DNA from 3 places in the Pseudoalteromonas sp. T1lg76 genome. Region 2 is predicted to be linked to each of the others. Evidence: predicted binding sites of a transcription regulator. Region 2 holds the regulator's gene; each other region holds the start of a gene.
The links. Region 2 encodes MetJ, which represses methionine synthesis genes. Its sites were predicted from a motif close to TAGACGTCTAGACGTCTA; they were not measured.
Positions count from the first base shown of each region.

Region 1: the regulator MetJ is predicted to act here: its motif matches at 6,794-6,811, upstream of C2M35_RS02025 (methylenetetrahydrofolate reductase).
Region 3: the regulator MetJ is predicted to act here: its motif matches at 7,693-7,710, upstream of C2M35_RS02235 (homoserine O-succinyltransferase).

Region 1 is NZ_PQCE01000005.1:213,856-224,279, reverse strand. Features, by position in the region: gene purL (phosphoribosylformylglycinamidine synthase) at 1-2,387, shown strand, start outside; gene C2M35_RS02040 (YdbH domain-containing protein) at 2,558-4,993, shown strand; gene C2M35_RS02035 (YnbE family lipoprotein) at 4,998-5,183, shown strand; gene C2M35_RS02030 (YdbL family protein) at 5,193-5,513, shown strand; gene C2M35_RS02025 (methylenetetrahydrofolate reductase) at 5,790-6,746, opposite strand; gene C2M35_RS02020 (M16 family metallopeptidase) at 7,221-10,094, shown strand; gene srmB (ATP-dependent RNA helicase SrmB) at 10,146-10,424, opposite strand, start outside.
Region 2 is NZ_PQCE01000018.1:43,756-54,179, reverse strand. Features, by position in the region: gene hslV (ATP-dependent protease subunit HslV) at 1-95, opposite strand, end outside; gene C2M35_RS07570 (SPOR domain-containing protein) at 301-834, opposite strand; gene priA (primosomal protein N') at 854-3,106, opposite strand; gene rpmE (50S ribosomal protein L31) at 3,300-3,515, shown strand; gene C2M35_RS07555 (malic enzyme-like NAD(P)-binding protein) at 4,123-5,370, shown strand; gene metJ (met regulon transcriptional regulator MetJ) at 5,434-5,754, opposite strand; gene metB (cystathionine gamma-synthase) at 5,932-7,092, shown strand; gene metL (bifunctional aspartate kinase/homoserine dehydrogenase II) at 7,108-9,453, shown strand; gene C2M35_RS07535 (penicillin-binding protein 1A) at 9,512-10,424, opposite strand, start outside.
Region 3 is NZ_PQCE01000006.1:41,608-52,031, forward strand. Features, by position in the region: gene hrpB (ATP-dependent helicase HrpB) at 1-1,747, opposite strand, end outside; gene C2M35_RS02220 (GGDEF domain-containing protein) at 1,816-2,847, opposite strand; gene metH (methionine synthase) at 2,999-5,623, opposite strand; gene C2M35_RS02230 (homocysteine S-methyltransferase family protein) at 5,637-6,692, opposite strand; gene C2M35_RS02235 (homoserine O-succinyltransferase) at 6,682-7,629, opposite strand; gene C2M35_RS02240 (DMT family transporter) at 7,780-8,667, shown strand; gene ettA (energy-dependent translational throttle protein EttA) at 8,761-10,424, shown strand, end outside.

The sequences.
Region 1 (10,424 bases), on a different contig from region 2:
TGGGCGCAGGCGGTCTATCAAATGCCTTCCCTGAGTTGGTAGACGACGGTGGCCGTGGTGGTATTTTCGAACTTCGTAATGTACCAAACGATGAGCCGGGCATGGCGCCACACGAAATCTGGTGTAACGAATCACAAGAGCGTTATGTTCTTGCAGTAGCAGTAGAAAACTTCGAACGTTTCGAGCAAATCTGTAAGCGTGAGCGCGCACAATATGCGGTTATTGGTACAGCGACCGAAGAGCGTCACCTGCGTGTTGCCGACTCACACTTTGGCAACAACCCGGTAGATCTTCCTCTTGAAGTGCTACTTGGTAAAGCACCTAAGATGCACCGTGACGTAACGTCAAAACAAGCACAAGGTGAAGCGCTAGAGACTGCTCAGATTACAGTAAAAGACGCGGTTCAACGTTTACTTCGTTTACCTGCGATTGCAGAGAAAACCTTCCTTATCACCATTGGTGACCGCTCGGTAACCGGTTTGGTTGCGCGCGACCAGATGGTTGGCCCTTGGCAGGTGCCGGTAGCAAACTGTGCGGTAACAGCCGCTGCATTTGATACCTACCATGGTGAAGCCATGTCTATGGGTGAACGTACCCCTGCTGCACTGCTTAACTTTGGTGCTTCCGCTCGTCTGGCGGTAGCCGAGTCACTGACCAACATCGCTTGTGCAGATATAGGTTCACTAAACAACATCAAGCTATCTGCAAACTGGATGGCTGCAGCGGGTCACCCGGGTGAAGATGCGGGTCTTTACGAAGCGGTAAAAGCCGTGGGTGAAGAGCTGTGTCCAGCACTTGGCCTGACTATCCCTGTTGGTAAAGACTCAATGTCGATGAAGACCACATGGCAGGATAATGGTGAAGACAAGGCGGTAACTGCGCCATTGTCACTGGTTATCACTGCGTTTGGTCGTGTTGAAGACATTCGTAAAACGGTAACGCCTCAGCTTCGTACCGACAAAGGCGAGTCAACCTTGCTGCTTATCGACCTGGGCGCTGGCCAAAACCGTATGGGTGCATCTAGCCTGGCACAGGTTTACAAGCAACTTGGCGATAAGACCCCTGACGTTGATAGCCCAGAGCTACTAAAAGGCTTCTTCGAAGCCATGCAGGCGCTGGTAAGCGAAGAGAAACTACTTGCTTACCATGACCGTTCAGACGGTGGTTTATTCGTAAGCGTTGCGGAAATGGCGTTTGCTGGTCACACAGGTGTGACGCTTGAACTAGACGCGCTAGTCGGTTCTGACCTTGAAGTGCTATTCAACGAAGAGCTAGGTGCGGTTATTCAGGTTCGCAATAGCGACTTGGATGCGGTTAAAGCGGTACTTGCTAATCACGGTCTTGCGGCAATGAGCCACGAGATTGGTACCTTGAACCATGCCGACCAGCTAATCATCAAGCGCGGTGGTGCTGCACTTGTTGATAACAGCCGTACCGAGCTTCGTCTAGCCTGGGCTGAAACTACATATCAGATGCAGTCTCTACGTGACAACCCAGCTTGTGCACAGCAAGAGCATGACGCAAAAGCGGATGCGAAAGACCCTGGTCTGAATGTGAAGCTAAGCTTCGACATCAATGAAGATGTTGCTGCGCCTTACATTGCTACCGGTGCTAAGCCGAAAATGGCTATCTTGCGTGAGCAGGGTGTTAACTCTCACGTTGAAATGGCGGCGGCATTTAACCGTGCCGGCTTTGCGGCCATCGACGTACATATGAGCGACATCCTTGAAGGTCGTTTGACTCTTGAAGAGTTCAAAGGCCTTGTAGCTTGTGGTGGCTTCTCATACGGTGACGTACTAGGTGCCGGTGAAGGTTGGGCTAAGTCGATTCTATTCAATGACATGGCTCGCGAGCAGTTCCAAACCTTCTTTGAGCGTCAAGATACTTTCAGCCTTGGTGTATGTAACGGCTGTCAGATGATGTCGACACTACGCGAATTGATCCCAGGCACAGAGCACTGGCCACGTTTCGTAACCAACCAAAGTGAGCGTTTCGAAGCCCGTGTTGCCCTAGTTGAAGTACAAGACAGCCCGTCTGTGTTCTTCAATGGCATGGCCGGTTCACGTATGCCTATCGCTGTTTCTCACGGTGAAGGTCGTGCCGAGTTCGCAAACGATGCGGCAATCCAAACTGCGGTTAACTCAGGCACAGTTGCGGTTAAATACGTGGACAACTACGGTAACCCAACCATGCAATATCCGGCGAACCCGAATGGTTCTCCAGAGGCAATCTCGGGTATTACTTCTACCGATGGTCGTGCAACAGTAATGATGCCACACCCAGAGCGTGTATTCCGCGCCGTGGCCAACTCATGGCACCCGGATGAGTGGAAAGAAGATAGCCCATGGATGCGTATGTTCCGTAACGCACGTAAGCACATTGGCTAACACCTGGATTAATTTTTGGGTTAATTACCAAAGATAACAAAAAGGCTGCATTTGCAGCCTTTTTTGTGTGCGGCGTATTCAGTTTCTCCGTGTTAGTATTAAGCCAAAGGTTAAGCTAAAGGAAGGCTATGCTGCGGAAGGCTTTTTTAATATTACTTGGAGTAATCTTAGTGCTTGTCACCGCGCTTGCGGTGGCCTATGGGTTTCGCAGCGAACTCACCCATATGCTGGCCAAGCATTATTTACAGCATCAGGGCGCCACGCTGACCTGCGCGCGCTGGCAATGGGGCTCCCAGTTGTTAGCCATAGATGCCGACCGGCTGTGCCTCGAATATCAGGGTCATTCTTTGACCTTGGAAGACGTCACCCTAACGCCGACGGCCCTGCATATAGCGAGAGCCCATGTTCAAGCGGGTCCCATCGCCAGCGATGATGACCAGGATAAACAAGCCAGCCCCTGGCAACCGGCACCCTTGGCCTTATTGCTGCCCCTAAAAAGACCTTTACTGAGCATAGCCGAAGCCAAGGTCAGCTTTGTCGACTTCAGTCGCCCCATGACCTTTGCTATTGAAGAAACCCAAATCAATCATTTTCAAATCACGGGTGATATCCAGGGCCAATGGTTGCTCAAAGCTGATGCCATTGAGGTAGACGTAGCCCTTGCTCGTGATTTCACTAAGGTGTTGGGCGAGTATATTAAAACGCAGCAAAATCATGCCCTGGACTGGCATGCGGATGTGGCCCAATTAGCGCTCAAAGGCGAGTTTTGGGGTAATAGCCTGGATGCAACTTTAGCCCTGCATCTTGATGGTGAGCTGCGCAGCGAGCCGCATTGTTTATGGCAGCTCGCCAGTCGGGGCCAGGTGCATATTCAATCCGAGGATATGCAGCAATACCTTATTACGGCACAACAGCTGAGTACCGAGCTCGGAGCTTTGAGTCATTGTCAGGCACTTGATAAGTACAGCGCCTACCTGGGAGAGTTGGCCGAAACTCGCTGGCAGCTTAATAGCCGACAGCCATTAACAGTGCATATGAACGGTGAGTTTAACTTGCCTGAGCTGAGCATGGCTAACCGGGCGGGAGGGCAATCCGTGCTTATTGAAGCAAACAACAGCCAGGGCAACTGGCAAACCCTGACCTTAAGCAGTGAGTATCTGTTGGCGGCGCAATTGGCCAGTATCGGCTCGCTGCAAAGCCAGGGCACCCTGACCGATAAGCAAGTGCAGGGGCACTTCCTAGGTCAAGTAGCATTGCCGCCGCAACCCGAACTCGAATATCAGCCGCTGCAGGCACAAGGCCAGTTTGGTTACGATTATCTGGGCTCCGGGTGGATGCGCGCTGATGTAAAAACCCCCGCCTTAAGCTATCAGGATTATCAGTTAAAGAGCCTGGCGCTGACCCTGGATGCAGCCCTGGATCTTGATGGCCAGGTAGAAGCCGAACTCACCACATCGGTAGCTGTGCTTAACAGCCCGCAGTTGAAGGCGCGTACCCTGACGCAGCAATATCAAATCGGTGCTAATGCGCTCGGTAATGGCGAGCGACAGGCTAAGGTGGAGGTGCAAAGTCAGGTAGCGGATCTTGAGGTTAAAGGTGTGCGTGTAAGCGGCCTGAAGCTCGATAGCAATTTAGCCATCGGCCGAGTTATCGGGGGTACTCACCTTGCTTCTTGGCAAGGAGTTGAGGCGCTACTTAAACATAATTGGAGCGACAACGCCCATGCCTTGAATCTGGTTGTTAATGACACCGAACTGAGCTCTTTTATGCCCTTGGTACAGCAGCTTGAGCCCGAACTGGTGTTCGGCGGCGGCACCATGTCATTGCACCTTGAGGGTGATGCGCTGCTAGAGCGCTTTGACTGGCAAATGGATATTAATAACGCCGAGATTTTGTATCAGAATTACCTGGCTCAGTCTCTTAACATGGCCCCCACAGGCAGTGTGAATTCAGGCGCACTTCAGCTCGAAACGACTAAGTTTACCCTAAGTGAAGTGCGTGCCGGTCCGATACTTAAAGAGGTATCTGGTGAGCTGGGGATGGATAAGGATCTCTATGTCAGCCAGGTGCAGGGCAAGCTCTTCGATGGCCGTTTTGCCTTGGATAAACTCTATTTAACTGGGCTGGAAAAGGAACGCAAACCGGCCCTGCTGCGCCTTGATGGGATCCGTGCCGAAAATGTTTTGGCCCTGGAGCCACAGCAGGGCATTAGTGTGAAAGGGTTGTTGGCCGCAGAGTTGCCGCTGCGTTTTAACGAGCAGGGGGTGAGCATAGAAAATGGCCGTATCTATTCCCAGGCCGCGGGCAAGCTGACCATAGATAACAACGCCGCCTTTAATGCGGTCAAGGAGCAGCAGCAACAGTTAGGGCCCATGTTGGCCATGTTGGAAAACTTGGATATTAACAGTATTAATGCCGATGTTGATTTAACCCATGATGGTTGGTTAACTATGGCGATGCAACTAAAGGGAGAAAATCCCGAGCATCAACAAGAAGTTAATTTTAACTATAATCATCAGGAAAATATCTATACCCTATTCAGAGCGCTGCGCTTAAGTGACGAAATCACCAAAAGAGTAGAGCGAGAGTATCAAGCGAAGGAGTAAAGCAATGAGTACGCGAATGCTGGTGGCCTTGGTCGGCGCGTTAACCTTAATGGGCTGTACCCATAAGGTCGAGGTGGAAAGTAAAGAGCCGATCACCATCAACCTAAATGTTAAAGTGGATCATGAAATCCGCGTTAAAGTAGACAAAGAGCTCGATGAGCTTTTCGGTGACGACAGCGAGCTATTTTAGGAGGCGAATATGAAACTAGTTAAATGGACCATGTTACTCAGTGCGACCATGTTGGCCTTTAGTGCTTGGGCGCTAACCTTAGATCAGGCTAAAGATCAGGGCATAGTCGGTGAAACCAGTACTGGTTACCTGGAGTTGGTGCACACCTCTGCCGAGGCGCAGCAGTTGATCACCGAGATCAATGCTAAGCGAAAGGCCAAATACCTGGCCATGGCCAAGAAAAACGGCATTAGCCTAAGTCAGGTTGAAGCTCTGGCCGGTGCTAAAGCCATTGAAAAGACTGCCGCCGGACACATGGTTAAGGTCGATGGCCAGTGGCGTAAAAAGTAACAACCAAGCACCTATAAAAAATAAAAAATAAAAAAACAGCGCTATGCAGAACATGGCGCTGTTTTTTTATGGGCAAAAGAAGGTTACCAATTCACTTAAATAGCTAATCATTCTAGCGGGCTAAATATCATGCTAACTGTGTTGGAATTTTTCTATGTAGAATAACTACATAAGAAAAATCCCGCCTTGTTATCATATCATTTATCCAGCGCTATCTCTGATCACATACTTAACAGAATTGGTATGATGGGTAAATCGCTAATGTTAGCTTACGGCTTAAGCGATAAGGCGCTCGGCCAGGCTCAGCTCCATGGTCGCTTTAAGCAAACGGTAAAGATTAATCGACGCATCGATCTCTTCTTTACGGTTGGTTAAAGACTCAATATTCAAGCCTAAAGGCACGCCTAAATGGGCACAGCTGCGCAGAATTAAATCCAGGTTCTCGCGGCAAATCCGCACCGATTCACTTAAGGTGTTGTCTGCATCGAGCATGCGCCACTTGGTCGCTTCGGGCACGGAAATGCCTAACCACTCCATAAAGTCCAAGGTGGTTTCACCGCCGCAGGGCGTAAAGGTCAGAATAATACGTTGCGGTGTCAGCCCTTGCTGGCGACAACTGCGGGCATAACTGGTGATCAAATCTATGGTCGCTTGCGCATTGTAGACAGCTTGCGAGATAAAGAACTTACAACCTTGCTCCGTCTTCGTCAGCAGACGCTCGTGTTCATTACCCTTGCTGGCATGGCGCTCGGCTATGGTTACACCACCTAAAAAGAAATCATGGTCGTGTGCATCAATATGGGTATAAGCATCATTTAGGCTTAGTTTAACTTCACCGGTTGAGGATGGGCTGCCGACCAACACCAGGTTATTAAGTTTATATTCCTGATAGGTGGTATCTAACCACTGATTAAACTCACCGGCGCTGCGCTGGGCAACGCTCTTATAAGTGATCACATCGAGTTGCGACAAGCGACGTAGTAAGCCACTGTAATGACGTGGGTCTATGGTTTCTTTAAACGGGAAAGGGCGAGGTACATTGGTGCGACTGCTTTCATCCTGAATGTCATAAACGATAACACCGTCGTACTCGATTTCATGCAAGCGACCCAATAGCTTCTCGGCAATGGCTTGCAGCTTACCATCGTCCGTACCTGTCTTCGGTGGTGTAGTGCCGATAAGGTATACCCCTTGGCGGGGGTCTTCAATTTTCTCTTGCAGTGTTAGCGCCATGATCCTCATTCCCATATGCGGTTAATGGAATTACTATAACAGCCATTTAGACGTCTAAACAGCCTTTTTCTGGTGAAACTTACTCATGAATGTTGAATTTCATTCATGTTGCCTTGTAGGTCGGCCTTCCAGGCCGACAAATATGCACCATTCTCACCTTGTCGGCGCACAGCACTGACCTACAAATGACTTTCTCAACTGCGGTCTCCAAATTAAGATCTTGTCGCGTTGGCGACGGCAACCAAAGAGGGAGTTCATAACCATCGTGCATATAATTCGTCCATGAAGCTGGGTTCCTGTCGGCATCCCTGCCTCCACCTCCGAGCGCTGCGAAGCGGGGCTTCGGTCACTCATCGCCCCTTTGACACATTTGTTTACAGCAAAATGAGCCGTCGGTTACGCGCATTGGGTGAATTTATTGCATAATGGATTGGATCAAAAATCAGATAACAATCAGACTTAAAGGATAGGAAGATGAAACTATCGGTTATTGCCTCGGGCATTGCCCTGGCGCTTGCGCTAGGCGGATGTCAAAGCACGCAGACAACGCAAACAAGTACCGCTGCGGCAACGGCGCAACAGAACAATAAAGTATTTGCCCAGGACTATGTATTAGAAGAGCTAGACAATGGTCTGCGGGTGATGGTGGTAAAAACCGATTATCCCGATGTGGTGTCGCTGCAGATCCCAGTTTCTGTAGGCTCACGTAACGAGGTAGAAGAAGGCAAAACAGGTTTTGCTCACTTCTTCGAGCACATGATGTTTAAGGGCTCGGAAAAATTCCCGGAAGATGTCTACGCCGATATCATGAAAAACTCAGGTGTTGATAACCGCGCTTACACCACCAATGATTACACCAATTACCACCTTAATTTCTCTAAGCAGCATTTAGACAAGGTGCTGGAAATCAAGGCCGATGTCTTTCAAAACCTCAGGTACAGCGAAGAGCAGTTCCGCACCGAGGCGCTGACGGTTAAGGGCGAATACCTTAAGAACAATGCCAGCCCAATTCGCAAACTGTTGGCGGCGGTGCGCAAAGAAGCCTTCGATAAGCACACCTATGAGCACACCACCATGGGCTTCTTTGAAGATATCGAAGCCATGCCGGATCAAAGTGAATACGGCCAAACCTTCTTTAAGCGTTTCTACAAGCCAGAGTATGTGTCTCTAGTTATCGTCGGCGATGTTGACCCTAAAGAAACCATTGCCATGGTGAAAAAGCACTGGGGTAACTGGCAGCGTGGCGACTATCAGGCCGATATTCCGGTGGAGCCAAAGCAAGCAGCACCGCGTTATGTACATGAGCAGTATGAGGGCTTACCGGGTCACTGGCTGTTGGTTTCTTACAAGGGCACCGTGTGGAACCCCAATACCAAGGACCGCGCCGCATTGGATCTGCTGTCACAGCTTTACTTCTCTGAAAACTCAGAGCTATACCAACAGCTGGTGGTAGAAAAGCAGATTGCTTCGCAAATGTTTACCTACAACCCGGAAACCAAAGATCCGGGCTTATTGCATGTATTCGTTAAGGTGGATGACGAAGAGAACCTGGCAGTGGTGCGTGATGCCATTAATCAAACCTATGCCCAGGCGCGCACAGAGCTGGTAGATGAAGGCAAGTTGGCGGCATTGAAATCAAATGCTAAATACAGCTTTATTAACAGCCTGGACTCATCGCAGGCGATCGCATCAACGCTTGCCAGCTATATGCACTTCGAGCGCGACCCTGAGGTGATCAACGCCCTGTATCAAAGTGCCGACAGTGTCAGTGCTGAAGATATTCGTGCCATTGCTAATCAGTACTTCACCGACAACAACCGCACTACGGTCACCATGTCGGCCAAGGATGCAGTCGCAGGTTTTGACGCCGAAGTGCAGCTTGATACCTTGGTAGCTGATATCAACAATAAGCCGACAGAGCAGCTATTTACCGTGCTGGATAAAACCAACAGCTCGCCACTGGTTGACGTAAACTGGTTATTCTACACCGGCGCTGCGGCCGACCCTGAAGGTAAAAAGGGTGTGGCGGCCTTAACTGCGGCCATGCTGGCCAAGGGCGGCAGCCAGTCGATGAGCTACAAGGAAATTCAAAAAGCTCTTTACCCAATTGCCGGCAGCTTTGCTTATCAAATCGATAAGGAAATGATCTCACTGCATGGTCGCATCCACAAGGATAACGCCGAGCAGTGGTATGAGCTGGTCAGCGACCAACTGCTAGACCCGGGCTTTCGTGAAGACGACTTCGCTCGTTTAAAGAAAGAGCTGATCGACGGCATTGAGTCGGGCCTTAAAGCTTCTAACGATGAAGAGCTAGGTAAAGAAGTACTCTACGCCGAGCTGTATCAGGGCCACCCTTATGGCGCCTACAACTACGGTGACTTGTCTGACTTAGAAGCCTTGACCCTGGATGATGTTAAAGCTTTCTACGCGAAGAACTTCACTCAGCGTAATCTGCATCTGGGCCTTATTGGTGCCGTGCCTGAAAAGGTGAAAGCGCAGATGATGAGTGACCTGCAGGGGTTGCCAGCCGGTGATCAAGCCCGCCTAGATATCCCGGATGCGCCTGCACTGATCGGCCATCATGCCACCATTATTGAAAAGAGTGCTAAGTCGACCGCCGTGTCTTTTGGTTTCCCAATTGAGACTACGCGTTCAAGCAAAGACTGGACGGCGCTGTGGTTGGTTCGTTCCTTCCTGGGTGAGCACCGTAACTCAAATGCCAAGCTGTATGAGCGTATTCGCCAGGTGCGTGGTATGAACTATGGTGACTACGCCTACATCGAGTACTTCCCGCGCGGCATGTTCCAAACCAAGCCGGATGCTAACCTGGGTCGCTCCGAGCAGATCTTCCAGGTCTGGTTGCGTCCGCTGCGCTCAAATAACGATGCCCACTTTGCTACCCGTACCGCACTGCGCGAGCTGGATAAGCTGATCAGCCAGGGTATGAGCGAGGCAGACTTTAACGCTACCCGTAACTTCCTGACTAACTTTTTGCCGCAGTTGGTGGCAAGCCAAAACCGTCAGCTAGGTTACGCCTTAGACAGCCAGTTCTATGGCACTGATAACTTCGCCGACTATGTGCGCTCACAGCTGGAAACACTCACTGTGGCGGATGTAAACCGCGTTATTCGCGGGAACCTGCAAACAGATAATATTCATTATGTGTTTGTCAGTGGTGATGGTGAAGATATGAAGGCGCGTTTAGCGAACGAGCAGGTTTCACCGCTTAAATACAACACCGAAAAACCAGCGGAACTAGTGGCCGAAGATAAGCAAATCGAAAGCTACAAGCTGGCTATTCCAAGCAAAAACATCAAGGTTGTGCCTTTGGAAGAAGTGTTTAAGTAAGTAGAACCGAGACAATAAAAAGCCGCTCAATCGAGCGGCTTTTTTAATGGGTTATTTCTTTTTTGCCTTGGACTTGGCTTTTTTGCGTTTGGCCTTCATCTTTTCCGGATCTTTTTTCTTCTTCGGCGGCAGCTTGGCTTCTTTGTGCTGCGGCTCCAGGCCTTTGATCTTACGACGCTTTAGCACCTGATCCGTGTAGCGTTCGATTTTACCTAACATGGCCACTTCATGGGCTTCAACCAAGGAGATGGCGGTGCCTTTTTTACCGGCGCGGGCGGTACGGCCAATGCGGTGTACATAGACATCGGCGCTGCGTGGCATATCGAAGTT
Region 2 (10,424 bases):
GCGTTACCCTTCATTACCGTGTTGCCAAGGGAAACTTGGCCGTCGCCGCCAATAACGACTTTGCCTTCGCGGCGTACAGAAACTATCGTAGTCATGTGAATCCTTTGCCCCAAATCAAACTGGGCTTTGCTGAGTCTAATAGCGAGGAAGTATGGGCGAGGTTCGGGGATTTCAAGGTATAATACCAATTCACTTGAATAGCTAAGCATTCTAGCGGGCTAAATATCATGCTCACGGCGTTGGAATTGGTATAAGGCGAAAACCCCGCAGATTGGCTGTGTTTTTGCTGGGGGCTGAGACTTATTGCCACAGCCAGATGCCACAGCCCATGATTTTGGCTTGGCGTTTTAGTTTGTTTTTATCACTCTCGGCACCGCGCTTGGTGGCGTATGGGCCTAAGCGTACTTTATACCAGACACCGTTAGTGCCTTCGGTATGACGGATTTCGGCGACCAGGCCGGTGAAGGCAATTTTCGCTTTTAAGGTTTCCGCCTGAGCATAGGTTCTAAATGAACCGCACTGCATAACGTAAGGGCCTTTTTGCTCAACTTCTTTGACCTCAACCTCTATCTCGGCCTGCTTTATCTCATTGATAAACTCCGGTGTTTCCGGTTTGTTTATAATGGCTTTCGGCTCTTGCTTGGGCGGTTGCTTTACCTGTTCCACGGCTTGTGGGTCGGCATTATTCTTGATATACCACAGGCCATAACCAAAGCCCGCGAATAAAATAATGGCGGCGATAATTAGCAAGATAGGCAGCTTCCTTTTCGGCGGTGCTTTTTTCTTAGCACCGCGCTGGGGTCTTTTGCGATTTATGTAGTCGTGTTGAGCCATACCTGTGTGTTGCTTCTCTTTACATCATATCTATAGGGTCAATGTCTAAGTTCCAGCGCACCTTTTGTGCCAGCTTATGCGAACCTAGGTAATCGATAAGTTGTGCCACAAAGGCGTGTAATGCGCCTCGATCGGCACCCTGAATATGCAGCTGGTATCTAAATTTACCAGCAACGCGCTCCATGGGGGCGGGGATCGGTCCCAATAATTGTATCTTAGGGATGCGGGTTGCGGGAACTAAATCCGTTAAAAAACGAAGTACTAGCGATAAATCGTGGGCTTCGGCGCGTAATAAGGCCAAATGACTATAAGGTGGCAGCTCAGTTTCCTGTCGTTCCTGCAGGGCGTAGCGGGCAAAATGTTGATAACCGTTATTAACCAGATCCTGCAATAGCGGATGTTCGGGAAAGTGGGTTTGCAATAAGACTGTGCCCGGCTCACCGCTTCGACCCGCACGCCCGGCCACTTGGGTAAGCAACTGCGCCAGATGTTCGGTGGCGCGAAAATCGCAGGAATGCAGTCCGGCATCGACATCGAGAATAATCACTAGGCTGACGTCGGCAAAGTGGTGACCCTTGGCGAGCATTTGCGTGCCCACTAAAATACGGGCGCCGCCTTGGTTGATACGTTCGAGCTCTTCTTCCAAACTTCCTTTCTTACGGGTTGAGTCCCTGTCTATGCGGCTGATGGCAACGTCAGGGAACTGGGTCGTTAAGGCTTCTTCCAGTTGCTCCGTGCCCAGGCCTACCGGGTGTATCTGTGTGCTGCCGCAGTCCGGGCATTGCATCGGTGGCGGCGTTTGTTCGCCACAGTGGTGGCAGACCAGTCGGCGCATGGATTTATGATAGGTGGCGCTGGTGCTGCAACGGGGGCAGTCGCTAAGCCAGCCACATTCGTGACAGATAAGCGAAGGTGAAAAGCCGCGGCGGTTTAGAAACACCATGACCTGCTTTTGGCGGCTTAGCTCTTTTTGCATATAGGCCAGGCTGGCATGGCTTAAACCCGCCTGCAGATATTGGCCCTTGATATCGATAAGCTCAAAGTGGTTATCGCTGCTGGTTTGGGCGCGCTGGGTTAATGACAGCAAGTGGTATTTGCCCTCAATTGCCCGGTGAAGGGTTTCCAACGCCGGTGTGGCACTGCCTAAAACCAGCGGAATATTATGTTGTTGGGCGCGATAGGCGCTCAGATCGCGGGCATGGTAACGCAGGCTGTCTTGTTGTTTGAATGAGGCGTCGTGCTCCTCATCGACTATGATCATGCCCAAGGATAAAAACGGCATAAAAATGGCCGAGCGAGTACCTATGACTATGGCGCAGCTGCCTTTTTGGCAAAAGCGCCAGGTTTGCAGGCGCTCGTTATCGGTCAGTGCCGAGTGCCAGAGCATAATCGGGGTGTGGGGGAAGCGGCGGCGAAAACGGTTAACCGTTTGCGGCGTCAGGCCGATTTCCGGCACCAGTACCAGCGCCTGCTTCCCCTGTTTTATCACTTCTTCCAGGCATTGCAGGTAGACTTCGGTTTTTCCGCTGCCGGTGACGCCCTCGAGTAAAAAGCTGGTAAAGCCCGAGCTTTGATTGATGGCGCTGCAGGCCACCGCCTGCTCGGCGTTAAGTCGTGGCTTGCTTGCTACCTTTATTTCATTGTCCCGCCAATGACTGGAAAATTCGATGCTTATCTCGGCCAGGTCTTTACTAACTAGGGCATCGATAGTGGCCTTGGTAAAGCCCAGGGCTTTTACCTCGGTTACCGGCGATTTACCGGACTGTGCTAACTGCGACATCAGCGACTGTTGTTTTTTCGCCCTTAAGGTGGGTAAGGCGCGGCCCTTTTCGGTAAGCTGAATATAGTTAATGCTGGTTTTATCTATGTCGTCGCCCTGGCGCAGCGCCTTAGGCAGAGCGGTAAAAATAGTCTCACCCAGGGGGTAGTGATAATAACGGGCGGTAAACTTCAGCAATTGTATATGAGTGGCGTCGATAATTGGGGCGCTATCAAGCACCCCAAGCACCGCCTTAACCTTGTTTTTGGGTAGGTCGGTACTGGCCTTACGAGTCAATACCAAGGCGGTCACCTGGCGGTTAGCAAAGGGCACAGAAACCCGCATGCCGGGCTCAAGGCTTGCCGCCAGCTTAGGGTCGACCAGGTAGTCAAAACTGCGGTGCAGAGGCACCTTGATTGCCACTTCCACATAGCATTCTTCCTGAGTTGGCAATAGGTCGGTTTGTAGGGCGCTTGGTAAAGACGACAAGGGTGAACTCACAGCATCAGACATGCTGTTAATGTACTAAATTCATGGCAAGGTGAATAGCGGCAATTAATGCTTGAACATTAAACAGGAGTTCAATAAAATACGCGGCCTTAAGGGTGCTGAGCGAATATTATTGGTCTTGGCACATTGAAACTAACGCGTATGGTGCCGAACTTCGGGTTTGGAGAGCGATACGGCCTATTTAGAGGTAATCCCCATGAAAGAAGGTATCCACCCTAAGTACGAAGCAATCAATGCAACGTGCTCTTGTGGCAACAAGTTCGAAACTCGTTCAACTTTGTGTAAAGACATTCACCTTGACGTATGTTCAGAGTGTCACCCTTTCTACACTGGTAAGCAGAAGATTCTTGACACAGGTGGTCGTGTTGACCGCTTCAATAAGCGTTTCGGTGCGCTTAGCAGCAAGAAGTAATTCATTGCTTATTAGAAAAAAGCACCCTAGGGTGCTTTTTTTGTGCCTCTTACTTTTTACGGCAGCTATCCAATACCAATTCTGTCTTCTACATAGAAAAATTCCAACGCCGTGAGCATGATATTTAGCCCGCTAGAAGTAAGTGAATTGGTATCCTATCCTGTTTGCTCTCTGATCGCTTGATTAACACAATTACTCTGGTCCATTCCCAGTATTGATATAAGCCATTTTGCATTTACTCTTTGTAAAGGTATTAATGAAAAGCGGCGATAATGCAGCTAAAAAGCATGAACATGCAGATTTGTGGGTAAATCCAGTTAAATCATTGCATTTTTTGTGTTTTTATTCGCTATCGTTATATAAATTGCATTTTTTATATCTTTAGTTATGATTAACGCAGTTTTTATTGCTTTTTTTGACCCAAAAAAGGCATGGGAATATCGCTCATGCTAGGGGAAATTAAAATAATTAACCGGGATAATGATGCTAAAACCGCTTAATTTCGCGTAACAGGATAGACCTGATATTACTTGGAATATAGCCGGAAAAGCAGTATTGTTGCCTGATACCTGATCTCTCACCAATATTTCTAGCAGGATACTTTTTCATGTCAGACTTTCGTCAACAAGCTCTTGATTATCACGCTTATCCCGTTCCAGGCAAAATCAGCGTTGAGCTGACTAAAAGTGCGGAAACGGTCAATGACCTAGCTTTGGCCTACAGCCCAGGTGTGGCTGAGCCGGTGCGCGAAATTGCCGCCGATGCCAACAATGCCTATAAATACACTGCGAAAGGCAATATGGTTGCGGTTATTTCTAACGGCACGGCAATTTTAGGCTTGGGTAATTTAGGTCCGTTGGCATCAAAACCTGTAATGGAAGGTAAAGCCTTATTGTTCAAGCGCTTTGCCGGCCTTGATTCAATCGATATCGAAGTTAAACACCGCACCACGGAAGATTTTATCAACACGGTTGAAAATATTGCCGATACCTTTGGCGGTATTAACCTTGAAGATATCAAGGCACCTGAGTGTTTTGAAATTGAAAAAGCGCTGATCGAGCGTTGTAATATACCTGTATTCCACGATGACCAGCATGGTACCGCCATTGTAACTGCGGCGGGCATGCTTAATGCTCTTGAGATTCAGGGTAAAGATATCAACGATGCCTTGATCGTTTGTTTAGGTGCTGGTGCAGCGGCTGTGGCCTGTATGGAGCTGTTGATTAAATGTGGTGCCCAGCGCGAGCACATCTATATGCTTGACCGTAAAGGTGTGATCCACACTCGTCGTGACGACCTGAACGAATATAAGCAAATGTTCGCAAACAACACGGATAAACGCACTCTGCAAGACGTGATCGCCGATGCCGATGTATTCGTGGGTGTATCTGGTCCAGATCTACTTTCTGCGGACGAGTTAAAGCTGATGGCCGACAAGCCAGTTGTATTTGCCTGTTCAAACCCAGATCCTGAAATTAAGCCAGAAGTGGCGCACGCTGCCCGTCAAGATTTGATCATGGCAACCGGTCGCTCTGATTATCCAAACCAGGTAAATAACGTTCTGTGCTTCCCGTTTATCTTCCGCGGCGCCCTGGATGTGCGCGCCACGGCTATTAACGATGAAATGAAGATTGCCGCTGTTGAAGCTATTCGTAGCATAGCTAAAGAGCCGGTACCACAAGAGGTATTGACCGCATCGGGTGTGACCGAGCTGGAGTTTGGCCCGCAGTACATTATTCCTAAGCCAATGGATCCGCGTTTATTGCCTCGCGTTGCTAAGGCGGTAGCCGAAGCCGCAGTGGCAACTGGTGTAGCGCAAATCGAGCTGCCAGAGAATTATATGAGCGATAAGTAATTTCCTTGTCGCCAAAAAAAAGCCCCAAGTTTTGCTTGGGGCTTTTTTTATGTGTTTGGAAAATCAATCATCACCGATCTCTGGGATCTCTAAGCCCATTTCAGCCATGATCTTACGCACTTCTTGCGGCACCTTCTCCGGATTATCCTTACGTAAGTCTTCATCGCCAGGCAGCGGTTGTCCGGTAAAAGCATGTAAAAATGCTTCGCAGAGCAATTCACTGTTGGTGGCATGACGCAGGTTGTTCACCTGGCGTCGAGTGCGTTCATCTGTTAATACTTTTAAAACGTTGAGCGGGATTGAAACGGTAATTTTTTTTACCTGTTGGGCTTTCTTACCGTGTTCCGCATAAGGGTGAATATACTCACCATTCCACTTGGCCATAATTTGCGTCTTGTTCTTTGGTCACTTAGGCATCAATAAGGGCGAAATTCTATCGTGTTGGAAAGGATAGTCAAATATTCCTCATATAGCTATTTAGACGTATAAATGTTTTGACTTCTATATTTGGATATTTTAACCTTTTGGACGTCTAAACATCCATTTCTGATTGGAGGCACTATGCCTAAGTTAAGTAAACAAACCATAGCGGTGCGCCACGGCATTGAAGCCGACCAACATCATGGTGCAGTTGTGCCCCCAATTTATTTATCCACTACCTATTCTTTTGCCGATTTTGATACCAAACGTCAGTACGACTATGGCCGCAGCGGTAATCCCAATCGCGATATTCTCGCAGAGGCTTTGGCCGAGCTTGAAGGCGGCGCCCGTGGCATCATTACCGCTACCGGCATGGCGGCGGTGCATCTGGTAACACAGTTGCTGACGCCCGAAGATACCCTTGTGATCCCCCATGATTGTTATGGCGGCAGCTACCGATTATTCACCTCCTTGGCCAAGCGCGGTTTATTAAAAGTGAAGGTGGTGGACTTCACCACTGCCGAGTGTTATCAGCAGCTTATCGATGCCAAACCTAAATTGGTATGGATTGAAACCCCCAGTAACCCAATATTGCGCCTGACCGATATTAAGGCCGTATGCGCGGCCGCAGCTCAAGTGGGTGCTTTGGTGGCAGCGGATAACACCTTCTTGTCACCTGCGCTGCAAAACCCATTGGCGCTGGGCTGCGATATCGTGGTGCATTCAACAACCAAGTATATCAACGGTCACTCGGATGTGGTTGGTGGCGCTGTGGTTTGTAAAACTCCTGAGCTTGGCGAAGAGCTGGCCTGGTGGGCCAATAATATTGGTATTACCGGTGCGCCTTTTGACAGTTACCTGATTCTGCGCGGGTTACGTACTCTGAAAGTGCGTTTGCGTCAGCATGAGGAAAACGCCCAGGCTATCGCCGAATACCTGCAGCAACACCCTGAGGTAGAAAAGGTTTACTATCCTGGTTTGGCAAGTCACCCACAGCACCAATTAGCTAAAGCGCAGCAAAGTGGTTTTGGCGGCATGGTGAGCTTTGATATCAAAGGCGAACTAAAAGACAGCGCCAAGTTCCTTACCTCAGTGCAGCAATTTACCCTGGCCGAGTCCTTGGGTGGTGTTGAAAGCCTAATTTGTCATCCGGCGACCATGACTCATGCGGGCATGGACAAGGAAGCACGCTTAGCGGCGGGCGTGGGTGACACCCTTATTCGTATTTCTGTGGGCATTGAAGATCAGCAAGATTTGATCGCCGACCTTGAACGTGCTTTTGCACAACTTCATCAGAGCTAGGCTGGAGCAGATAAAATGGCCAAGGTAGTACATAAATTTGGTGGCTCTAGCCTAAGCAGTGCGGCGCGTTATCATGCGGTTGCTAATATTGTTCTCGCTCATAGTCAGGTCGGTGACATAGTGGTGGTGTCTGCCGCCGGTAAAACCACGGACACCCTGGTTAAGCTCTGGCAGACATTCGAGCAGCAAGATCAGCATAGCGGTATGGATGTGATAAGCCTGTTGCGCAATCACCAGCAGGAGCTGATCCAGGAGCTGCTAAGTGGCGAACGCAAAGCTCAGGTGTTAACTCAGCTGGAACAAGAATTAACGCATGTATGGCTAGGATTTGAGCAAGGAAACTTGCAAGAGGCAGCGCTGCTGGCTCATGGTGAACTCTGGTCGGCGCGTTTGTTATCCAGCTATTTGCAGCAACTCGGCGTAGAGGCACAGGCGTTAGATGCACGGCAACTACTCTGTGCTCAACAAGGGCAGTTGTTGCATCGTGTGAATGAGCAACAATGTCAGCGCCTTATTGGTGCGGATAAGATTAATGTGATCACCGGCTTTATTGCCGCCGATCAACAAGGTCAGACGGTGACCTTGGGACGCAATGGCAGTGATTACAGTGCCACTTTATTTGCCCGTTATATGGATGTCGATGAGGTCTGTATCTGGACGGATACTCAAGGGGTGTTTAGCACCGACCCGAGAAAGGTTGCAAGCGCGCAGAAGTACCATAAAATCTGCCGCGCCCAAGCGCAATTATTGGCGGCTCTGGGTAACCCGGTTTTACATGCCAAGACCTTGTCTCCCCTGCATGGCACCAATATCAAACTGGCGGTGCGCAGCTCTTATGATAGCGATGCCCTAGGTACCGAAGTGGTGCGCGAGGGGGGGTGTAAGCATAAGTACTTTATTACCACCTTGGCGCAGCAAGACGTTATTAAGCTTGTTCACTTAGAGCAGGGTGAGCTGGAGCTGCTACGGCGTCAACTACAGATCAGCCTTATCGACTGTGATGTGAAAGGTGTGTGGCATCTGGTGGTACCGCAGCAGCACAGTGCCGAGTTATTGCATCACTTTGGTGAGCGTGCCCAATTGCTGGAGTCCAATGTTAACGGCTTCGCCCTGGTTGCACCGCAGCGAGAGCTGGAAAAATGCCAGCAGCAGGTAGAGCAGGGTTTGAGAGAGCTTAATCTAAATGGCCGTTTTACGCATGTGGGTGAAGGTTACTGCTTACAGTTAACCGATGAAGAAATCGGTGCCGATAGCTTGAGCTATTTACATCAGCGTTTGCTTGGCGCTCAGCGGCAGTTGGCCGTGGTGGTGGCCGGTTTGGGTAATGTTGGTGAGGTATTCGTGGCGCAATTTGCCCAGCAATTGGCGCGTTTACGTCAGCATATCGATGTCAGGGTGGTGGCCTTAGTGCGCAGTGAAACCCTGCTTTTTGACCCTTGCGGTCTAGATACCGAGCAATGGCAAACAGCCTGGGAGCAAGGTGCTCAGTCCTATACCAAGGATGAACTGTTATCGCGTCTGGCGCAGCTAGACTATGAACATAAGGTGGTGATCGATATCACCGCCAGTGAGGCCTTTAGTCAGCTTTATCCGCAATTTGCCAAGGCCGATTGCCATTTGATCAGCGCCAATAAATATGCCGGTACCGCTCCCTTTTCCTGGTATCAGAGTTTGAAGCAGGATCTGGCTCAGCGTAATTTGCAGTGGCGTTATAACACTAGCGTTGGCGCGGGATTACCTATTAACTTTGCCCTGGCTGATCTGCAAAATAGTGGCGACCGGGTGACCCGAGTACAGGGCGTTTTTTCCGGCACCTTGTCTTGGCTGTGCAGCCAATATGATGGCAGCGAGTCTTTTTCTCAGCTCTTGCTTAAGGCGCAGGAGCTTGGCTTTACCGAGCCGGATCCCCGTGAAGACTTATCAGGCCGCGATGTACAGCGTAAGCTATTGATACTCGCCCGTGAGCTGGGCTTAGAGCTGGAACTGGATGATATTGAGCTTAGCGCCTTAATGCCAACTCAGCTGGCCGCTGGCAGTTGGCAGGAGTGCCAGACTAACTTAGATGTGCTCGATGAATTTGTGGCGACGCGGGAGCAGCAAGCGGCAGCGGAGCAGAAGGTTCTGCGCTACAACGCCGATTTGCGTATTGAACAGGGGAAAGTCGAGGCCAAGGTAGGACTGGTGGCAGTGCCGACAAGCGATCCTTTGGCGGGTTTGCAGCCAGGTGACAATATCTTTGTCGTTAACAGCAACTGGTACCAGGATAATGCCTTGGTTATTCAAGGGCCGGGAGCGGGCAAGGAAGTGACCGCCGCGGGAGTACACTCAGATCTATATTGGCTTGCTAGTAAGTTAAGCTAACGCCAACTCAGGTTGAGAAATAAAAAAGCCAGCATTTGCTGGCTTTTTTATTTTTGGGTTAGAACAATTCATCTTCAGAGGGCAGGGGTTTATCGCCTGATGTTTGAGTTTCAAATAGCACGGGCGGAGCCTTTTCCGCGTAACGGGTCGGTGCCGTGCCTTTAATAAAGTACTCGAAGCGGCTGGTATGATCATTGTTATGGCTCAGCAGTCCGGTCTTCAAGTCGATACGTACCGACTCTAAGCCTTCAGGTGGCTCAATCGCCGCATAGGGCTGATCTTCCAGGGCCACACGCATAAAGTCGATCCAGCCCGGTTGTGAAGTCTTGGCGCCGGACTCGGCACCAAAAATCTGACCGCGGTCGAGATTATTGTTGTAGCTGGTTCGCCCTAATGGGTTACCCGGGTTATCGAAGCCAACCCAAATTGTGGTCATAACATTGGCATTGAAGCCGCTAAACCAGGTATCTACCGAGTTGTTGGTGGTACCGGTTTTACCTGATAAATCACGACGTTTTAAATCGGTGGCACGCCAACCCGTGCCGTTCCAGCCGGTGCCATGCTGCCAACTGCCGCCACCCCAAATGGCGCTATTCATGGCATCGGCAATCAAAAAGGCATTCTGCTCTGAGATCACCCGTGGCGCACAGCTAGGCATGGTTTGCTCTTGCTGTTGCTCTAGTTCATCGATTTGCGGGTCGATTGCTAATTGTGTATCTGTGTTGGTTTCCTCAGCGATCAATTTTTCAAGCTCAGCAAACTCGGCCAACACTTCATTTTTGCGTCTTTGTTCATTGCTACAGGCAAGCAAAGGCTGGGCCTGATAAAGCACTTCATCTTCGCTGGTGACTATGGAGCTAATAAAGTAGGGTTCCACCAAGTGACCGCCATTGGCGAAGGCGCTCATACCACGTGCTAATTCCAGCGGTGTTAACGAGGCGCTACCCAGGGCCAGGGTTTCATTGTGTGGA
Region 3 (10,424 bases), on a different contig from region 2:
GGGTTTCATTGGTGAACTGCGCTGTTTTGTCGTTAAACTCGCACACCTCTTGCTCGCTAAATAAATGCGGCAACTGCTCCTGTAATTGCTGGGGGCAAAAAGCGGTGGCAGAAAAGATCCGCTGGCCGCCTTGGCCACCCACCTCGGCAATGGCCAGGTAGTCTTCATCAAGCCAGTGCTCAGCGGATGCCTGCACTCCGGCGCCATTACTCATCAGCATGCCCTGCCCACGGCGCTTGGCCAGACGATCCGGGTAGGCCAGCGCCACTACCAGGGGCAATAAGGACATGGGCAAAGATTGGCTGGGCGCTAACTTGAGCCTTTGCTGCCAATACCTGAGCTGCTGGCGAAACGCCGGATGGGGGCGATGCAATTGCGCATTAAGCGCCGTGCTGAGCTCAGCGGCTGTGCTAATACGCGCTTCCATCAGGGCAACAAAATGGACCGCCAGCTGTAAAAAACCCGGCCACTGGCGTTCAAACTTCTCGGCCTTATACAAAAGATGGGCAAAGCGCAATTCGGTACCCATGGCGTGCATGATGTGGGCCTGAGGCGATAATTTATCGCCTTCCAGCACCTCAAGCATCTGTAATAACACCTGGGCCTGCTGTTGCTGCGCCTGGGTTGGCGGGTCCAGCAGCTGCAGCTCGTCAAGACTGGCCCCCCACAGCTTGGCCTCTAACAACAAGGGGCTGATATCACTGGTGAGCATCTCGGGGGCATCGTGACTGGCGCGGCGTTCAAGCTGCTCCCTGGCACCAAGGCGATAGACCACGCCAGGTTGCAAACGCCCGGCTCGTCCGGCTCTTTGGGTGGCGGAGGAACGCGAAATGTTCACGGTTTTAAGCTCGGTGACCCCGGTTTTTAAATTAAACTCGGCGGCGCGACGTTTACCGCTGTCCACCACCACGCGAATGCCATCTATGGTTAAACTGGTTTCCGCCACATTGGTGGTTAACACTACCTTGCGCTTACCCTCGGGTGCCGGGGCAATGGCCTCTTGCTGCGCCTGTTTATCCAGCTCACCATAGAGTTTATGCACCTCGATGTCGGCCGGTAAATCCGCCAGTTGCTCGCCCACGCGGTTGATCTCGCGCTGACCGGGCAAAAACACCAACACACTGCCTTCTTGTTCGCTCAGAGCCTTCTTCACCAAGGGCGCCATGGCCTCTAACCAGCGCTCGCTCTGCGCCAGGGGTTCATACACTTCCTCTATGGGATAACTGCGTCCCTCGGCAGACACCATGGGACAATCGAAAAACTGCTGATAACGCTCGCCATCCAAAGTAGCCGACATGATCAGAATTTTTAGGTCATCGCGCAGCAACTGGCTTTCCAAGGCAAAGGCCAGGGCCGTGTCGGCGGCCAGTGAGCGCTCATGGAATTCATCGAAGATCACCAGATCGACGCCGCTCAACTCGGGGTCGCTTTGCAGCATGCGCGTCAACACCCCTTCGGTGACGATCTCCAGCCGCGTGTCGGCACTCACCTTGGTTTCCTGACGCAAACGCAACCCCACGCTTTGCCCCACCCGCTCGTTTTGTTGCGATGCCAAAAACTGAGCGATGTTGCGCGCCGCTAAGCGCCGGGGCTCAAGCATAATAATGCGCTGAAAGTGGCCATCGCGCAGCAATTGCAGCGGCAGCCAGGTTGATTTACCGGCACCGGGAGGCGCTTGTAATAAACACAAGGGGTGGTTACTGAGTTGCTCTATAAGCTGAGGGTAGCTTTGTTGTATTGGTAGCACGGCGTTCACACGAAGCGATTCATGGTGGCTATTGTATGCCATTGTCCGCTCAGGATCAGCAGCTAGGGCTAATCCATGGCCACATCGTCGTCGAATACGACCCGGTTTTTACCACTGCTTTTGGCCAGATACAAACGCTTATCGGCAATATTGAGGCAATGATCTATGCTCTCACCAAACTGACGTTGGTGAGCACCTATGCTCAGGGTCATTTGCAAGCTATGGCCATCTGTGTGCAGAGCGTTATCCTGCAGATGTTGCATTATCTGCGTAGCAACCCGTTTGGCACTGCGCGCCGCGGTGTTATGCACCACCAGCAAAAACTCTTCACCGCCCCAACGAGCGACAATATCATCGGGCCCGGCATGGTCCTTTAAAGTCGCGGCGATAAAGCGCAGCACCTGATCGCCGACCTGATGACCATAGCCATCATTGATCTGCTTAAAATTATCGGCATCAAGCAACATATACACGGCACCGGCGCCGAAACCAGGCTGAATCAGACATTCCAGAGCATAACGGCGGTTGCTGAGCCCGGTCATGGCATCGGTGCGCGCCAGTTGCTCATTAATCTGCAACTGCTGCATTAACGCCCGGCTGTATTTATTGCGGTAATACTCATAAAAGCCAGCCAGCGCACAGAGAATGGCAAAGCACAGCATCACACGAGCGGGAAAATGGTAATTATCGTATTGATACAAGCCTAGGTTGGGCGTAAAGATAAACAACAGCAAAACCACCACGGCCAGTAAAATAAGGTCCACCGCCCCTTGCTTTAAACCACGAATGAAGAAGGTCACCGGCGAGACAATAAATAACCACAAGGGCCCGGTACCATGGCTGCCTCCGGATACCACCAGGTACGACATCAGCGCGTACAGGGAATACAACATAAGCACAGCAATAAAGGCATCATGCTTTGTTATCACAAAGGGCAAGGCAAACACCAGCACGGCGCTGGCCAACAGCAGGCTAAGCAACAGGTAGCCATCGAGGTAACTGTTGATGGCCATTATCAAGGAAGTACAGGCGCCGATCGCGGCAAATACACGTAAGAAATGGGCCTTATCGGCATCGGTGGCATTAAAAGTATCTTTCACTGATCCGCACTACTTATCCTTGTTATTCGATAACTTACTGTATCATAAAAATATTAATGCCCAAGTTCTGGGGTTGTTAAAAATTGTTCGGGGTTGATTGAACGCATAAAAAAAGGCGACCTCAGTCACCTTTTTATTCAATATAATCACCTTAGTAGTCGTAGCCCAGATTAGGCCCGAGCCATCTGTGCGCTTCGTCCAGCGTCATACCCTGGCGCTCGGCGTAATCTTCAACCTGGTCGCGCTGAATGCCCGCCACGGCGAAGTACTTGGAATCAGGATGGCTGAAATACCAGCCCGACACAGCCGCCCCCGGCCACATGGCGTAAGACGAAGTCAGCTTCATGCCGATGCGCTCTTCGACGTTCAGCAAGTCCCAGATCTTCGACTTCTCCGTATGCTCCGGGCAGGCCGGATAACCAGGCGCCGGGCGAATACCCTGATAATTTTCGCGAATTAGCTCATCATTACTGAGCGCTTCATCCGTGGCGTAGCCCCAATGTACCTTACGCACCTGCTCATGCAGATACTCGGCAAAGGCTTCGGCGAGACGGTCGGCCACGGCCTTGACCATGATCTTATTGTAGTCATCACCTTGGGCATCAAAGGCATCGGCCAGCGCGTCTTCTTCCAAGCCGCCGGTGACGGCAAAGGCACCAAAGTAATCCGGCGTGCCCTTGGGCGCCACATAATCTGCTAAGCAGTAGTTGGCAAAGCCCTTTTTCTCGGTTTGCTGACGCAACTGACACGAACGCAACAACACCTGAGAGCGGGTTTCATCGGCGTAAATTTCGATGTCGTCGCCGACGCGGTTGGCCGGGAACAAACCTATCACCCCCTTGGGCTGTATACTGCGCTCACGGGCAAACTTATCGAGCATGGCATTGGCATCGGCAAACAGCGACTGCGCCTGCTCACCCACCACCTCGTCATTGAGAATGCGTGGATACTTGCCCGCCAGCGACCAGGTCATAAAAAACGGGGTCCAGTCGATATAATGACGCAAGGTGTCTATGGCCACATCGTGGAACTCCTGCACGCCCAGCTTACTGGGAACCGGTGGCACATAGTTTTGCCAGTCCAGCTTGGCATGGTTGGCCCGTGCCTGCTGTAAACCAATGGGCTTGGAGCGCGGTTTCTTACGCGCCTGTTGCTCACGCACCTTTTCGTACTCGACCTTGGTTTTAGCCACAAAGTCCGCCTTGGCGGTTTTACTCAACAGGCTGGAGGCCACGCCCACGGCGCGGCTGGCATTATTCACATAGATCACACCCTTGTCGTATTGGGGCTCAATTTTCACCGCCGTGTGCGCCTTGGAGGTGGTGGCACCGCCAATCAGCAGCGGTATCTCAAAGCCGCGACGGGTCATTTCCTTGGCCACATGCACCATCTCGTCAAGGGATGGGGTAATAAGGCCGGATAAACCTATGATATCGGCGTTTTCATCGATGGCGGTTTGCAGAATTTTCTCCGCCGGCACCATCACGCCCAGGTCTATCACCTCATAGTTATTACATTGCAGCACCACGCCGACGATGTTTTTGCCTATGTCGTGCACATCGCCCTTTACCGTGGCCATAATAATTTTACCGTTGGTCTGCCCTTCTTCCTTTTCGGCTTCAATATAGGGGTCGAGGTAGGCCACTGCGCGCTTCATAACCCGCGCCGATTTCACCACCTGAGGCAAGAACATCTTACCGGCACCAAAGAGGTCACCGACCACATTCATGCCATCCATCAGCGGCCCTTCGATAACCTCAATGGGCTTGGCAAACTGCTGGCGACAGGCCTCTGTGTCTTCTTCAATGTAATCGGTGATGCCCTTCACCAGGGCGTGCTCCAGGCGTTTTTCCACCGGCCAGGAGCGCCATTCCAGGTCTTCCACCTTCTCGGCCTGAGCCATGCCCGAGTATTTAGGCGCCAGCTCAACCAAGCGCTCGCCCGCCCCCGGGTCTTTATTAAGGATCACATCCTCAACCGCATTGCGTAGCTCTTCGGGAATATCGTCATACACCGCCAGCTGGCCGGCATTAACTATGCCCATGTCCATGCCCGCTTGGATGGCGTGATACAGGAATACCGAGTGAATGGCTTCGCGCACCGGATTATTACCACGGAATGAGAAGGACACATTCGACACCCCGCCGGACACCTTACAGTACGGCAGGTTTTCTTTGATGCGGCGGGTGCCCTCTATAAATTCAACGGCGTAGTTATCGTGCTCTTCGATGCCCGTGGCCACGGCGAAAATATTGGGGTCGAAAATAATGTCTTCCGGCGGGAAGCCGAGCTCGTCTACCAAAATACGGTAGGAGCGCTCACAGATTGCAAACTTACGGTCTGCGGTTTCCGCCTGGCCGGTTTCATCAAAGGCCATGACCACCACGGCGGCGCCAAAGCGCTTCAGGATTTTTGCCTGGTGACGGAACGGCTCTTCCCCTTCTTTAAGGGAAATGGAGTTCACAATTGCCTTGCCTTGAATACACTTAAGGCCCGCTTCAATCACCTCCCACTTGGAGGAGTCGACCATGATCGGCACCTTGGAGATATCCGGCTCCGAGGCGATCAGATTAAGAAACTTCACCATCGCCGCCTTGGAGTCCAACATGGCTTCGTCCATGTTGATATCGATCACCTGGGCGCCGCTTTCTACTTGTTCGCGGGCCACATCCAGGGCGGTTTCATAGTCTTCTTCCATGATCAGGCGCTTAAAACGCGCCGAGCCGGTGACATTGGTACGCTCACCGACATTGGTAAAAATGGCTGTATTGGTCATAGTTGATAGCCCCTTAATTCAAGTTACAGGCTTCAAGGCCGCTGAGACGCATGCGCACCGGCAGCTCGGGGAGCGCTCGTGGTGCGGTGTTCTTTAAGCCGTCGCTAAAGGCTTTAATATGCTCGGGCGTGGTACCACAGCAGCCACCAACGATATTGATAAAGCCCTGCTCGCCCCAGTCGATGATCTCCTCGGCCATTTCTTCGGCTTCCAGGTCGTACTCACCGAACTCGTTGGGCAAACCGGCATTGGGGTGCACCGAGGTAAAGGTTTCACATACGGTGGATAGCTCCTCCACGTACTGGCGCAGCAGATCCGGGCCTAAGGCGCAATTAAGGCCGATGGAAAGCGGCTTAATATGACGAATGGAGTTATAGAAAGCCTCTGTGGTTTGTCCCGACAGGGTGCGGCCCGAGGCATCGGTAATGGTGCCGGAGATCATCACAGGCAAACTGGTGCCGGCCTGCTCGAAGGCCTCTTCCACCGCAAAGGCCGCGGCCTTGGCATTGAGGGTATCAAAAATGGTTTCGATCAAGATCAGGTCGGCACCGCCTTCCATCAGCGCCAAAGTCGACTCGATATAGGCCTCAACCAGTTTATCGAAGGTGATATTACGATAACCCGGGTCGTTCACGTCCGGCGAGATAGAGCAGGTCTTGGACGTGGGCCCAAGCACACCGGCCACGTAGCGCGGTTTATTTGGCTCCTTGGCGGTAAATTCATCGGCCACCTTGCGGGCTAAGCGCGCCGACTCGAAATTAATCTCGCGGCTAAGGCTTGCCATGTCGTAGTCTTCCATGGAAATGGTGGTGGCGTTAAAGGTGTTGGTTTCTATAATATCCGCACCAGCTTCAAGGTATTCGCGATGGATTTGCGCGATCACCTCGGGTTGCGTCAGGCTTAACAAATCGTTGTTGCCCTTCACCAGCACATGCCAGTCTTTAAAGCGCTCGCCGCGATAGTCGTTTTCCTCAAACTTATGTTTTTGGATCATGGTGCCCATGGCGCCATCGAGAATTAAAATACGCTGTTTGAGGGCCGCTTCGAGGGCGTGACGTTTATTCGGCATAATTATCTGTCCTTACATCCTGGCTCACCAGATTAATATCATAGGGCGTGGTTTGATACACGTAGTAGTTTAGCCAATTGGAAAATAACAAGAAGGCATGGCTTTGCCAGGTTTTCGACGGTTTTAAGGCCGGGTTATCCTCGGGAAAATAGTTTTTCGGTTTATCCACATCCAGGCCCTTGTCGACATCGCGTTGATACTCTTTTTGCAAGGTATCGGCGTCGTATTCCGGGTGCCCGGTCAGGTACACCTGCGAGCCGCTTTGGTTTTTAAGTAAGTAGGCACCCACTTCCTCTGAACCGGCAAGCACCACAAGATCTTCGCGCGCGGCAATTTTATTGATATCGATATGACCGTAGCGCGAGTGTGGCACCAAGAAACGGTCGTCAAAACCGCGGGTGAGCGCGCCGTGGTCGAAATAACACTGGTGTTCAAACACACCGCATAGTTTGTTGGCCTGGAGTTCACGTTTCAAACCATAGTGATGATACAAACCGGCATGAGCGGCCCAACAGCTAAACAGGGTCGAGGTGACATGATGCTCGGCCCAGTCGAAAAACTCCTGTAATTCCTGCCAATAGCCTACCTCATCATATTCAAGATGGGCCAGCGGCGCGCCTGTGATGATCACCGCATCATAGTTAGTGTCTTTCACATCGCTGAAATAGCGATAAAACATGTCCAAGTGCTGCTCGGAGTTGGCGCTGGATCTATGGGTATCAAGACGCAGTAAGTCCACGTTGACCTGCAAGGGGGTGTTGGCCAGCAAGCGAATAAACTGCACTTCCGTTTCCACCTTATTCGGCATCAGGTTCAATATGGCCAAACGCATGGGCCTGATCTCCTGCGTGCTGGCACGACTTTTCGGCATCACAAAGACATTTTCTTGGCGCAATTGCGAAATCGCTGGCAACGCATCCTGAACCGTAATAGGCATAGTGAACTCCAATGCTAATATTAGAAGGGCTATTATGACCCTCCCACTGGAAATATCAACCTCTAGATGTTTAGACGTCCATATAAATTTTACAGCGCGGCTCTCCCTTGCCATAATGCCGCGCGTCGAATTAAGTATAAGGGACCCAAGGTGGGATTAGGAGAATTAGCAGCAATCTGTGCCGCCATTGTCTGGGCGTTTTCAACCCTGCTCTACAAAACCTTTAGCCATCACCTTTCGCCCTTACAGCTCAATGTCAGCAAGGGCTTGCTGGCGTCACTGATGATGGTCGCAGCCATTGTTATCACCGCAGACTCTAACATCCCGCAGCAAGTAGCCGCCTGGGGTTGGCTTATCGCCGGTGGTATTATTGGCATTGCCATCGGTGACAGCGCCTACTTTGGCGCCCTGCGCAATATTGGTCCGGCGCGTACCCTGATCATAGAGTCACTTGCCCCCGCCTTGGCAGGCATACTTAATATCCTGTTGCTGGGACACTACCTGTCCACACTGGCCTGGGTCGGTATTATCGTCACCACGGTCGGGGTGGTGATTGCCATTCGGCCACAGCATGCCTTACCAAGCCTGGATAAGCGTCATTATGTAATCGGCGTATCCTTGGCGCTGCTGGCGGCACTGTGCCAGGCCACCGGCATGGTGATGTCAAAAGGAGCAATGAACCTAGAGTCAATGAGTAGTTTGTGGGCGGCGATGATACGTCTGGTATCGGGCACCCTCACCGTGGCTTTGGTGGTGGCGCTGATCAAACACTCGGACCTGTATCAGGCAATCCGCTTAAAAGGCATAGATAAGAAGCATTGGTTGTTGGTGGCGGTATTCTTCGGCACCTTTATCGGCCTGTGGCTGCAGTTAGCGTCGGTAAAATACACCGACCCGGCCATAGCGCAAACCCTCTTTGCCACCGCCCCGTTGATGGTGATGACCTTCGGCTTTTTTAAACGTGAGCCGGTGAGCGCAAACATGATCCTCGGCGGCGTTTTAGCTCTAGCCGGCGTCGGCATTCTACTGGCAAATTAAGCGGCTAAAAACGTGGCCTTTCGTTGACGCTTTTACCCTAGAGACTCTACAATAGCGGCTGATAATTTTAGTCATATTGCAAAGGTTCCTTTCATGGTTTTACCTGATAAGTTTATTTTCTCGATGAGTCGAGTGTCTAAGGTTGTGCCGCCTAAGCGCACCATCCTAAAAGACATTTCTCTGCACTTTTTCCCTGGCGCAAAAATTGGTGTACTTGGTCTAAACGGCTCGGGTAAATCTAGCCTGTTACGTATCATGGCCGGCGTTGATAAAGATTTTGAAGGTGAGGCTCACCCTCAACCGGGCGTGAAAATTGGTTACCTGCCACAGGAGCCGGTACTTGATGAAAGCAAAACCGTGCGTGAAGTGGTTGAAGAAGCGGTAAGCGAAGTTAAAAACGCCCTGACCCGCCTTGATGAAGTATATGCCGAATACGCCATGGAAGATGCGGACTTTGATGCCCTAGCCAAAGAGCAAGGCGAACTTGAAGCCATTATCCAGGCACATGACGGTCATAACCTGGACAACGCTCTAGAGCGTGCCGCCGATGCCCTTCGTCTACCTGCATGGGATGCAAAAGTTGAACATCTTTCCGGTGGTGAGCGACGCCGTGTGGCGATTTGTCGTTTGCTACTTGAAAAGCCAGACATGCTTATTCTCGACGAACCGACCAACCACCTGGATGCAGAATCTGTGGCTTGGTTGGAGCGCTTCCTGCACGATTACGAAGGCACAGTAGTGGCGGTAACCCACGACCGTTACTTCCTTGATAACGTTGCCGGTTGGATCCTTGAGCTTGACCGTGGTGAAGGTATTCCATGGGAAGGCAACTACTCATCTTGGCTAGAGCAAAAAGATGCCCGTTTGAAGCAAGAGCAAAAAGCGGAAAAAGCACGCCAGAAATCAATTGCCCAAGAGCTTGAGTGGGTGCGTTCAAACCCTAAAGGTCGCCAAGCCAAGTCTAAAGCGCGTATGGCCCAGTTCGCCGAGCTACAGCAAAGCGATTACCAAAAGCGTAACGAAACCAATGAACTGTTTATTCCACCGGGTCCACGCCTGGGCGATCAGGTAATCGAGGTTAAAGGTCTGAACAAGAGCTTTGGCGATCGTCAGTTGATCGACAACCTGGAATTCACCGTGCCTAAGGGTGCCATCGTCGGCATTATCGGTGCTAACGGTGCCGGTAAATCAACCCTGTTTAAGATGCTAAGCGGCGATGAGCAGCCGGATAGCGGTGAAATCACTATTGGTGAAACCGTAGAGCTGGCCACAGTGGATCAGTTCCGTGGCAATATGGACGATAGCAAAACCGTATTTGAAGAAATCGCTGACGGTCAGGACGTGCTAAAAGTGGGTAACTTCGAATTCCCAAGCCGTGCCTACGTGGGTCGCTTTAACTTTAAAGGCAATGACCAGCAGAAGTTTGTAAAAGACCTATCAGGTGGTGAGCGTAACCGTTTACACCTTGCCAAGCTGCTTAAAGCGGGCGGCAACGTCTTGCTACTGGATGAGCCTACCAACGACCTGGACGTAGAAACTCTGCGCGCCTTGGAGAATGCGATTCTAGAATTCCCGGGCTGTGTGATGGTTATTTCGCACGATCGTTGGTTCCTTGACCGTATCGCTACGCATATTCTGGATTACCGTGACGAAGGTCAGATCAACTTCTTCGATGGTAACTACACAGAGTACGAAGCCTGGTTGAAGAAAACGCTGGGCGCCGATGCCGCACAACCTAAGCGTATTAAATATAAGAA